One region of the Agathobaculum hominis genome, then DNA from elsewhere that is predicted to be linked to it. Evidence: riboswitches for the same ligand, from Rfam matches in the RefSeq annotation. Region 1 holds a riboswitch; the other holds the start of a gene.
The links. A riboswitch is a leader RNA that binds a small molecule or an ion and turns the genes downstream of it on or off. The one in region 1 is predicted to bind thiamine pyrophosphate.
Positions count from the first base shown of each region.

Region 2: another riboswitch for thiamine pyrophosphate. It lies ahead of thiD (bifunctional hydroxymethylpyrimidine kinase/phosphomethylpyrimidine kinase); the one in region 1 lies ahead of thiS (sulfur carrier protein ThiS).

Region 1 is NZ_JACOPK010000001.1:140,385-144,775, forward strand. Features, by position in the region: gene H8S02_RS00660 (AEC family transporter) at 1-61, shown strand, start outside; gene pdxR (MocR-like pyridoxine biosynthesis transcription factor PdxR) at 153-1,562, shown strand; TPP riboswitch at 1,604-1,706, shown strand; gene thiS (sulfur carrier protein ThiS) at 1,796-1,990, shown strand; gene thiF (sulfur carrier protein ThiS adenylyltransferase ThiF) at 2,043-2,678, shown strand; gene mscL (large conductance mechanosensitive channel protein MscL) at 2,717-3,136, opposite strand; gene H8S02_RS00685 (thiazole synthase) at 3,378-4,142, shown strand; gene thiH (2-iminoacetate synthase ThiH) at 4,355-4,391, shown strand, end outside.
Region 2 is NZ_JACOPK010000007.1:29,218-33,608, forward strand. Features, by position in the region: gene thiM (hydroxyethylthiazole kinase) at 18-818, opposite strand; gene thiW (energy coupling factor transporter S component ThiW) at 836-1,345, opposite strand; gene thiD (bifunctional hydroxymethylpyrimidine kinase/phosphomethylpyrimidine kinase) at 1,342-2,142, opposite strand; TPP riboswitch at 2,242-2,343, opposite strand; gene H8S02_RS08445 (cation:proton antiporter) at 2,420-3,619, opposite strand; fluoride riboswitch at 3,666-3,739, opposite strand; gene H8S02_RS08450 (hypothetical protein) at 3,939-4,088, opposite strand; gene H8S02_RS08455 (dCTP deaminase/dUTPase family protein) at 4,189-4,391, opposite strand, start outside.

The DNA.
Region 1 (4,391 bases):
GCTGAGCGCGGTCACGCTGACGCTGACGCTGTTCATTCTGAGATCGTTTGCGCTGATTTGACAATGCCCCTTTTCTCTGGTATCATGGGAACAGTAATGCCGGAGAAAAGGGGTTTTTGTGTTCTCCGGGGAGGAAAAGAGGGGGAAAAAGCATGCTGACATATCATCTGGACGCGCAGAGCGGCGTGCCGCTTTACGAGCAGCTTTACCGCGCGGTACGGGCGGACATCATGTCGGGAGCGCTCGCCGGCGGCACGCGCCTGCCGAGCAAGCGTCAGCTCGCGGCGAACCTGCGCATCAGCCAGATCACGGTCGAGACCGCCTACGGTCAGCTTGCCGCAGAGGGCTACATCGTTTCCGCGCCGAGACGCGGCTATTTCGTGCAGGAGCAGATCGCGCCGCCGCCGTCCGTTCATACGGAAACTGTGCACAGAACCGTGGGAAAATATCCGAGAAACGAGCGGTATGATTACGATTTCAAGACGAATATCGTAGATAACGGCTGCTTTCCGTTCTCGACCTGGGCGCATCTCTCGCGGCGCGTGCTGAGCGAATATTCCGCGCGCCTGCTCGAGGCGACCGATCCGCGCGGCGTGCTTCAGCTGCGGCAGGAGATTGCGCACTATCTGCATGATTTCCGCGGCATCGCGGTCTCGCCGGAGAATATCGTCGTGGGCGCGGGTCTGGAATATCTGATCGGCCTGCTCATTCAGCTGCTCGGTCACGGGCATGTGTATGCGGTCGAGAACCCGGGCTACCGCAAGCTCGCGCAGATCGTCACGCAGAACAGCGCCGCTCTGCGGCCGATCCCGCTCGACAAGAGCGGCCTGCGCGCCGATGTGCTCGCTGAAAGCGACGCCTCGGTCGTCTATCTCACGCCCTCCCATCATTTTCCGCTCGGCACGGTCATGCCGGTCGCGCGCCGTCTCGAGCTGCTGCGCTGGGCGGCGGGGAAGCCCGGACGCTACATCATTGAGGACGACTACGACAGCGAATTCCGCTATGCCTCGCGCCCGATCCCGGCGCTGCGCGAGCTCGACCGCGAGGGCCGCGTCATTTACGTCAACACCTTCTCGAAAAGCCTTGCGCCGGGCCTGCGCATCGGCTATCTCGTGCTGCCGGATGCGCTCATGGCGCGCTACCGCGAGCGTTTTTCGCTGTACGCCGCGACGGTCTCGAGCTTCGATCAGTTTACGCTTGCGGCGTTCATGCACTCCGGCGGCTTCGAGCGCCACATCAGCCGCAGCCGCAAGGTCTATCAGGCGCGGCGCGACGCGCTGATGGCGGCGATCGACCGCGAATTTACCGAGCTGCCGCACGAGATCTCGCGCTCCGAGGCCGGTCTGCACCTGCTGCTCCATATGCGCAACGGTATGCTGGAACGCGAACTTGTCGAGCGCGCGAAGACCGCGGGTGTGCGCGTTTATGCGCTTTCTGCATACTATATGCCGCCTGTGCGCCCGCCGCGCGCAACGCTCGTGCTCGGCTATGCCGGCATGACAGGAGAGCAGATCGACGAGGCGGCCGCGCGTCTGCGGAGAGCATGGACAAAGGAAATGTGATAAATTTTTCTTGACAAATCGCGCCGCGCGTCCTATACTGAACGTGCAAGCAAGGGTGCCGTGATGAGCGGCTGAGAGGGCGAGAGCCTAACCTTTTGAACCTGTTGGTTAGCACCATCGTAGGGAAGCTGTCGCATCAATCGAAATTCAATGCCCCGGTTTTACCGCAATGGTAGACCGGGGCATTTTTTGCTGCAAAAACATATGCAGCGCCATGGAAAGGAAGGATCATCATGAAGGTAAACGGAGAAGAGCGCTCGCTTCCGCAGGACGGCACGGTGCTGGGTCTGCTGCGCGAGCTGGGACACGACCCGCAGCGCGTTGCCGTCGAGAAAAACGGCAGCATCGTACCGCGGGCGGCCTTCGCGGAGGAAAAGCTGACCGATGCAGACCATCTCGAGGTCGTGTGCTTCGTGGGCGGCGGCTGATACGGCCGAAAGCAAAAACACCTATTTTCGCGCACGAAACAGGAGATAAAACATGATTTTGACTCAGCAGCAGCTGCATGACGCGCTCGTGGAGAGACACGGCGCGGAGATACAGAAAAAACTCGACGGCGCGACCGTCGGTATCGCAGGACTCGGCGGACTCGGTTCCAATCTCGCCGTGTTCCTCGCGCGTCTCGGCATCGGACATATGATCCTTGTGGATTTCGACGTCGTGGACATCACCAACCTCAACCGACAGCACTACACGATGAAGGATCTTGGCGTGCCGAAAACGCTTGCGCTCGTCGAGCAGCTCGAGGCCATCAATCCGTATCTGAACTACGAGACCTACACTGAGCGCGTGATCCCGGCGAACGTGAAGCGGCTGTTTTCTGAGTGCGACGTCATCGTTGAAGCGTTCGATAAGCCGGACCAGAAGGCGATGCTGATCGAAAACGTTCTTACGCAGCTGCCGGACAAGCCGCTCGTTTCGGGCAGCGGCATGGCAGGCTACGGCTCCGCGAACCTCATCCGCACGGAAAAGCGCTTCGGCCATTTGTACCTGTGCGGCGACGGAAAGAGCGACGTGGCGGACGGCCTCGGACTGATGGCGCCGCGCGTTGCGGTCTGCTCGGCGCACGAGGGCACGATGGTGCTGCGCCTGCTCATCGGCGAGACGGAAGCATAGAAAAAACCGCCCCGAAGGGCGGTCGAGTAAGTAAGATTTTATGTTTCGTCCTTCGGCAGGTCGGAGGCGCAGTGTGCGCACTTGACGGCTGCGATCGGGATTTCGGAGCAGCAGAACGGGCACTTTTTCGTGGTCGGTGCGGCGGGCGCTTCGGGCTTTTTTCCGATGGAGAGCAGCTTGTTGACCGCCTTGAGCAGACAGAACAGCACGAGCGCCATGATGAGGAAGTTGATGACCGAGGTCAGAAATGCGCCGTAGCGGAGCTCGATGCCGCCGAGACTGAGCACAAAACCGCTCAGATCCGTGCCGCCGGCGAGACCGAGAATCGGGTTGATGAGGTTTTCGGTCAGCGAAGTCACAATGGTCGTGAACGCACCGCCGATGATAACACCGATCGCCATGTCCATCACGTTGCCGCGCAGCGCGAAGGCCTTGAATTCTTCGAGAAACTTTTTCATTTTTTCACCCCGTTTTTTATAAGGCAATACCGGATAATTGAACAAGAGCGATTTGCGAGCAAATTTTGCGTACTGACGAGGCGCGGTTTTGCGGTAATACTTGATGTATTACCGTGAAATCGCAACAAAGTCAGGACACTAAATTTCCGCAAAGCGCCGCGGCTTTAATTGTGCGGTGCTGCCTTAAGCATAGTTTACACGCTTACCCCCACCGGGTCAAGATACAAAGGAGATTTTTACTATGACAGACAAGCTTATTCTCGGCGGACACGAGTTCACCAGCCGTTTCATCCTCGGTTCGGGCAAATATTCGCTCGACCTCATCAACGCTGCGGTGCAGAACGCCGGTGCGGAGATCATCACGCTCGCGCTGCGCCGCGCCAATCAGGGCGGCACGGCGAACATCCTCGACTACATCCCTGAGGGCGTGACCCTGCTGCCGAACACCTCGGGCGCACGCACCGCGGACGAGGCCGTCCGTATTGCCCGTCTGTCGCGCGAGTGCGGCTGCGGCGATTTCGTGAAGATCGAGATCATGCGCGACAGCAAGTACCTGCTCCCGGACAATCAGGAGACCATCCGCGCGACCGAGATCCTCGCGAAGGAGGGCTTTGTCGTCATGCCGTATATGTATCCCGATCTGTACGCGGCGCGCGATCTCGTGAATGCGGGCGCGGCCTGCATCATGCCGCTCGCGGCTCCGATCGGCACGAACAAGGGTCTCGCAACGCGCGATTTCATCAAGATCCTCATCGACGAGATCGATCTTCCGATCATCGTTGACGCCGGCATCGGCCGTCCGTCGCAGGCGTGCGAGGCGATGGAGATGGGCGCGGCGGCCATCATGGCGAACACCGCCATCGCGACCGCGGGCGACATCCCGGCAATGGCTGAGGCGTTCAAGAAGGCCATCGAGGCAGGCCGCGCGGCCTACCTTGCCGGTCTGGGCCGTGTACGCGAAACCGCGTCCGCTTCGTCTCCGCTGACCGGATTTTTACAGGACTGAAATCCTCGATTGAAACCACGCTTTCAATCGAAGAAGGATATGCCGGGCGATGCCCGGACATATCCAACAAGAAAATTTGCGCGTCGCTGCACGGCACACAAATTTTCTTCCTTGTATAAAAACGCAGGTACACGCCCCGCGTTTTTATGAAAATTGCGCTGCAATTTTCAATCAAATGCGCACTTTGTGCGAAGAATAGAAGGGTATTTGTCATGGAAAACGAAAAAACGGAGATCATCTCCGCAAAAT
Region 2 (4,391 bases), on a different contig from region 1:
AGCACTTTCCGTCTGTATCAGATCAGACGGATGCGCGACGTCAGTTCGTCTGCTGAAAGCAGGCTGACTGCGTCGATCAGGCGTGTCCGAAAGGAAGCGGTGCCCTCCATCTCTTTACGCACACGCGCCTCTGCGATTTCTCCGCAATGCTTCATCACCTCCGATGCCGTGACTGTGGCTTCAAATAATCTATCGGGTGCAGCGCCGCAGTACACGCCGGCAAGCGAGGTGAGCATACACCCTGCCCCGGTGATGCGGCGGAGCAGCTCGCTGCCGCCGCACAGCACTGCGGTGCGTTTTCCGTCTGTGATCACGTCCATCGCACCGGTCAGCAGCACGACCGTGCCGGTACGATGCGCAAAATCGCGCAGCCAGGCTGCGGATTCCGCAAGATTGTCCTCGTCAATGCGGTCGCTGAGGTCGGCCTCTACACCGCTCTCCTGCCCCGTTCCGCCGGCCAGCGCACGGATTTCAGACACGTTGCCGCGGATGACTGAGACAAGGCCTTCCGCGAGGAGCTTCGCGCACATATCACCACGCAAATGGCTCGCGCCTGCGGCAACCGGATCGAGTACGACCGGATGGCCGAGCTTTTTTGCGGTTCCTGCCGCGCGCAGCATGGCTTCCTGCGCGCGCACCGCGCCCATGTTGAGAACGAGCGAGGAGGCGTGCGCCGTGATCTCCTCGACCTCGCGCTCATCCTGCGCCATGATAGCCGTTCCGCCGGCCGCGAGAATGATATTCGCGCAGTCGTTAACTGTCACCGGATTGGTGATGCAATGGGTCATCGGACGGCACGAGACCGTTCTCTCAATCACTTTTTTCAGTTCTTCGATCAACGCAGAGCCCCCTCAAGGCTGCTGAACACATGCGTGCGCTTGAGCGCGGACAGCACGAGGACAGAAATCGCCGCGCCGACCGCAGTCGAGATAAGGAAGCTCGGTACAAAGGTGAACAGCGCCGCCTTGGTGTTGCCCATGAGGACAGCGGCGATCGGGTAGGACGCAAGGCCGCCCAGAATGCCGGTGCCGAATACCTCGCCTGCATATGCCGCAGGCAGCTTCGGGCACAGCCTGTATGCCACGCCGCACAGCAGCGCGCCGATCATGGAACCCGGAAAAGCGAGCAGGCTGCCCAGACCGAGGAGATTGCGGATGAGCGCTGCGGCAAACGCCATGCCGACCGCATAACCGGGGCCGAGCAGGACCGCACCGAGTACGTTTACCATATGCTGTACGGGCGAGCACTTCGCGCCGAAAACTGGGATGGAAAACAGGCTGCCGACAACGGCAACAGCAACAAGCACGCCTGCGATGGTCAGTTTACGGATGTTTTTCTCTTTCATTTTGATTCACTCCTGTTAAAAATACGGCAAAAATGGTCGAGCGGTCCGCAGCCGTGTCCGAGACCGGGCGCGTGACGGATTGCATCGGTGACATACTCCTTCGCAAGGCGGACTGCCTCGGGCACGCTTTTGCCGAGTGCGAGGTTGGACGCGATGGCAGAGGACAGCGTGCAGCCCGTGCCGTGCGTCGAGGTACTGTCGATCTGCTCGATCTCGATACGATGGCAGGTCTCACCATCGAACAGCACATCCACGGCGCCAGGAATGTTTTTTCCGCCCTTGACCAGTACGTTTTTACAGCCGAGCGCGCCGATTTTGCGCGCTGCGGTTTCCATATCTGCGGGCGTATGGATCTCCATGCCTGCCAGATACTGTGCTTCGGGCACATTCGGCGTCAGCACATCGGCAAACGGCAACACGGTCTCGATCAGCGCGCCGACCGACTTCGGGTCCATCAGCGGATCACCGTTCTTGGCAAACATGACCGGGTCGATGACAACATTCGCCGGGCGATACTGGCGCAGCTTGTCTGCGACTGCCTTCATGCATTCCGGCGAGGAAAGCATGCCGATCTTGACCGCATCCGGCGCGATGTCCTCAAACACCGCATCGATCTGTTCCTCGATCATCCTCGGACTGATGTCCTGAATGTCGATAACGCGCGCGGTGTTCTCTGCGACGACCGACACGATGACGCTCATGCCGAACACGCCGTGCGCCGCCATGGTTTTGAGGTCAGCCTGCACACCTGCGCCGCCCGAGCAGTCCGAACCGGCAATCGTAAGCACTTTTTTCATAGAATTCTCCTCTTTTCCGGAACAGCACCGCAAGTCTGGATACCGTTCCTGCATAAAAATGCCGCAGTCCTCATTCTCTGACGAAAACTGCGGCATTGTAATTTCGATGCGACAGCTCCCTACGATGGTTCTAACCAACAGGTTCAAAAGGTTGGGGGTATTCCCTCTCAGCCGCAGCCTGCGGCACCCTTGCTTCTCTGTCCAGTATAGACCTGTGTCGCCCTGTTTGTCAAGTATTTGTCAGTGTTCGCTCTGTTTTTCTCGTGAAAATGGCTGTTCAGCCTTCATATTTCAGCAGTTTCCGGTATGCTGCATCCATGCCGAGTGCGCCGAGGGGCGCAGTGATCAAAATCGCGAGCACCGCCACGGACAGCACGATCTTGCCGCACGGCAGCCCCATCGCAAGCGGCACAGAGCCGATCGCTGCCTGTACGGTTGCCTTCGGCAGGTAAGCAATGACGCAGAACAAGCGCTCGCGTCGACTGAGCTTCGTGCCTGCGAGGCAGAGTACAACACCCGCTGCACGGAAAATCAGTGCTGCAAACACCATCAAAACCGCTGCGAGACCGGTCTCGGATACATATCTGATGTCAACTGCGGCACCGACGAGCACAAACAGAATGAGCTCCGCTGCAATCCAGAGCTTTCCGAACTTTTCGCTGAGGCGTGCGCGAACTTCGCCGGTCGTTTTTCGTGCAAGCATGCACGCCATGCTCGTGACCGCGAGCAGGCCGGACAGCGCGATCTTTCCCTTGAGAACAGTCTCGAGCGCCACAAGCAGGAAGGAAACGCTCAGCACGATGATAACTTTGACGCTGCCGCGAACCATGTGGTTGCGGGCAAATGCCGCTTCAAAGAATCTCGACAGAGCATATCCGGCTGCTGCACCGACTGCGATACCAAGCAGGACCGAAACCGGGATGTTCAGAAAGTCTGCCGCCCTCGCATTTCCTCCCTGCGCGATACCAGTGAAAGTCGTAAACAGTACGATAACGTAGATGTCGTCACATGATGCACCGGCCAGCAGCATTTGGGGAATGCTCTTGTCCGTGCCCCATCGATTTTCCATAAGAAAGACCATGCGCGGCACGACAACGGCCGGAGAAACAGCTGCGAGTACGGCCCCCATAACAGCGGCCTCGATGCGGTTGACACCGAGAAGATACGGCGCGAGCAGTATGTATCCGGCGAGTTCGCAGGTCGCAGGCAGGCACGAGAGCAGGACGGCAGGACGGCCAACCTGTCTGAGGTCGGACAGGTTGAGCGACAGACCGGCCTTGAGCAGAATGATGATAAGCGCCATCTGCCGCAGCTCGGACGAGATCGACAGGATCGAGTCGTCGAGTACATTCAGTATGTGCGGGCCAAGAACAATGCCGACGAGGAGCATTCCGATGATACGCGGCAGCTTGATTGCCGAACAGACTGCTGCGGCAGCCAGTCCGGCAAGAAAAACGAGAGCAAGTGATGTTAACATAGTTTTTCTCCTTCCGGGGGCATAAAAAAAGCTGATACCCCTGTGAAATATCACAGAAGTCATCAGCAGTAACTGCGGTTTCGGCATGCGCCGCGGGAGAACTTCATTCCCTTTTTATTTGCAGACATATTATAGCATAAATATAACGGCATGGCAAACTTTTTCTTGACCAGTTGAAATGCGATGTTTTCGGCAGCCTCAAAAGGCCGGTTTGATCCGGCCTTTTGAGATTATCTGATATGGAAAATGTATCTGAGAATGCCGCACAAACACTTCGGGCTCTTCCAGACAGCAACTTTCATCATGCTCTCCTCCCTTCTCACAGGCTTTGACACAGGAGCAGACCCGCTGCAATGACTGCCGCCGCCAGCAACCGTACCGTCCAGCACGGCGGCAGCAGACTGCCGATGAGTACGCCTGCGCCGAAGAACAGCACCGCAAGGCCGATAGCCTGACCGCGGCAGAGCATTCCGCATCCCCCCTGCTTTCAGTATAAGCGCGGAGAAGGAAAAATGTGCATAACAAAGGGAAACCACCTTTCGAGCGGTTTCCCTTGCTGTTCTTTTGACTTATTTTCCGGTGGTCGAGCCGAAGCCGCCTTCACGCTGACCGTCTGCGTCATCGTCTACCGTGATGCCGTAGGGCAGAAAAATGCCCTGCGCGAACGCATCGCCGGACTGTACAGACAGCATCTTGCCGTTCAGATCATCGCTTGTCATCTTGATCAGGATATGGCCCTCGTTTTTTGCCTCGAAATAGTCGCTGTCGATGA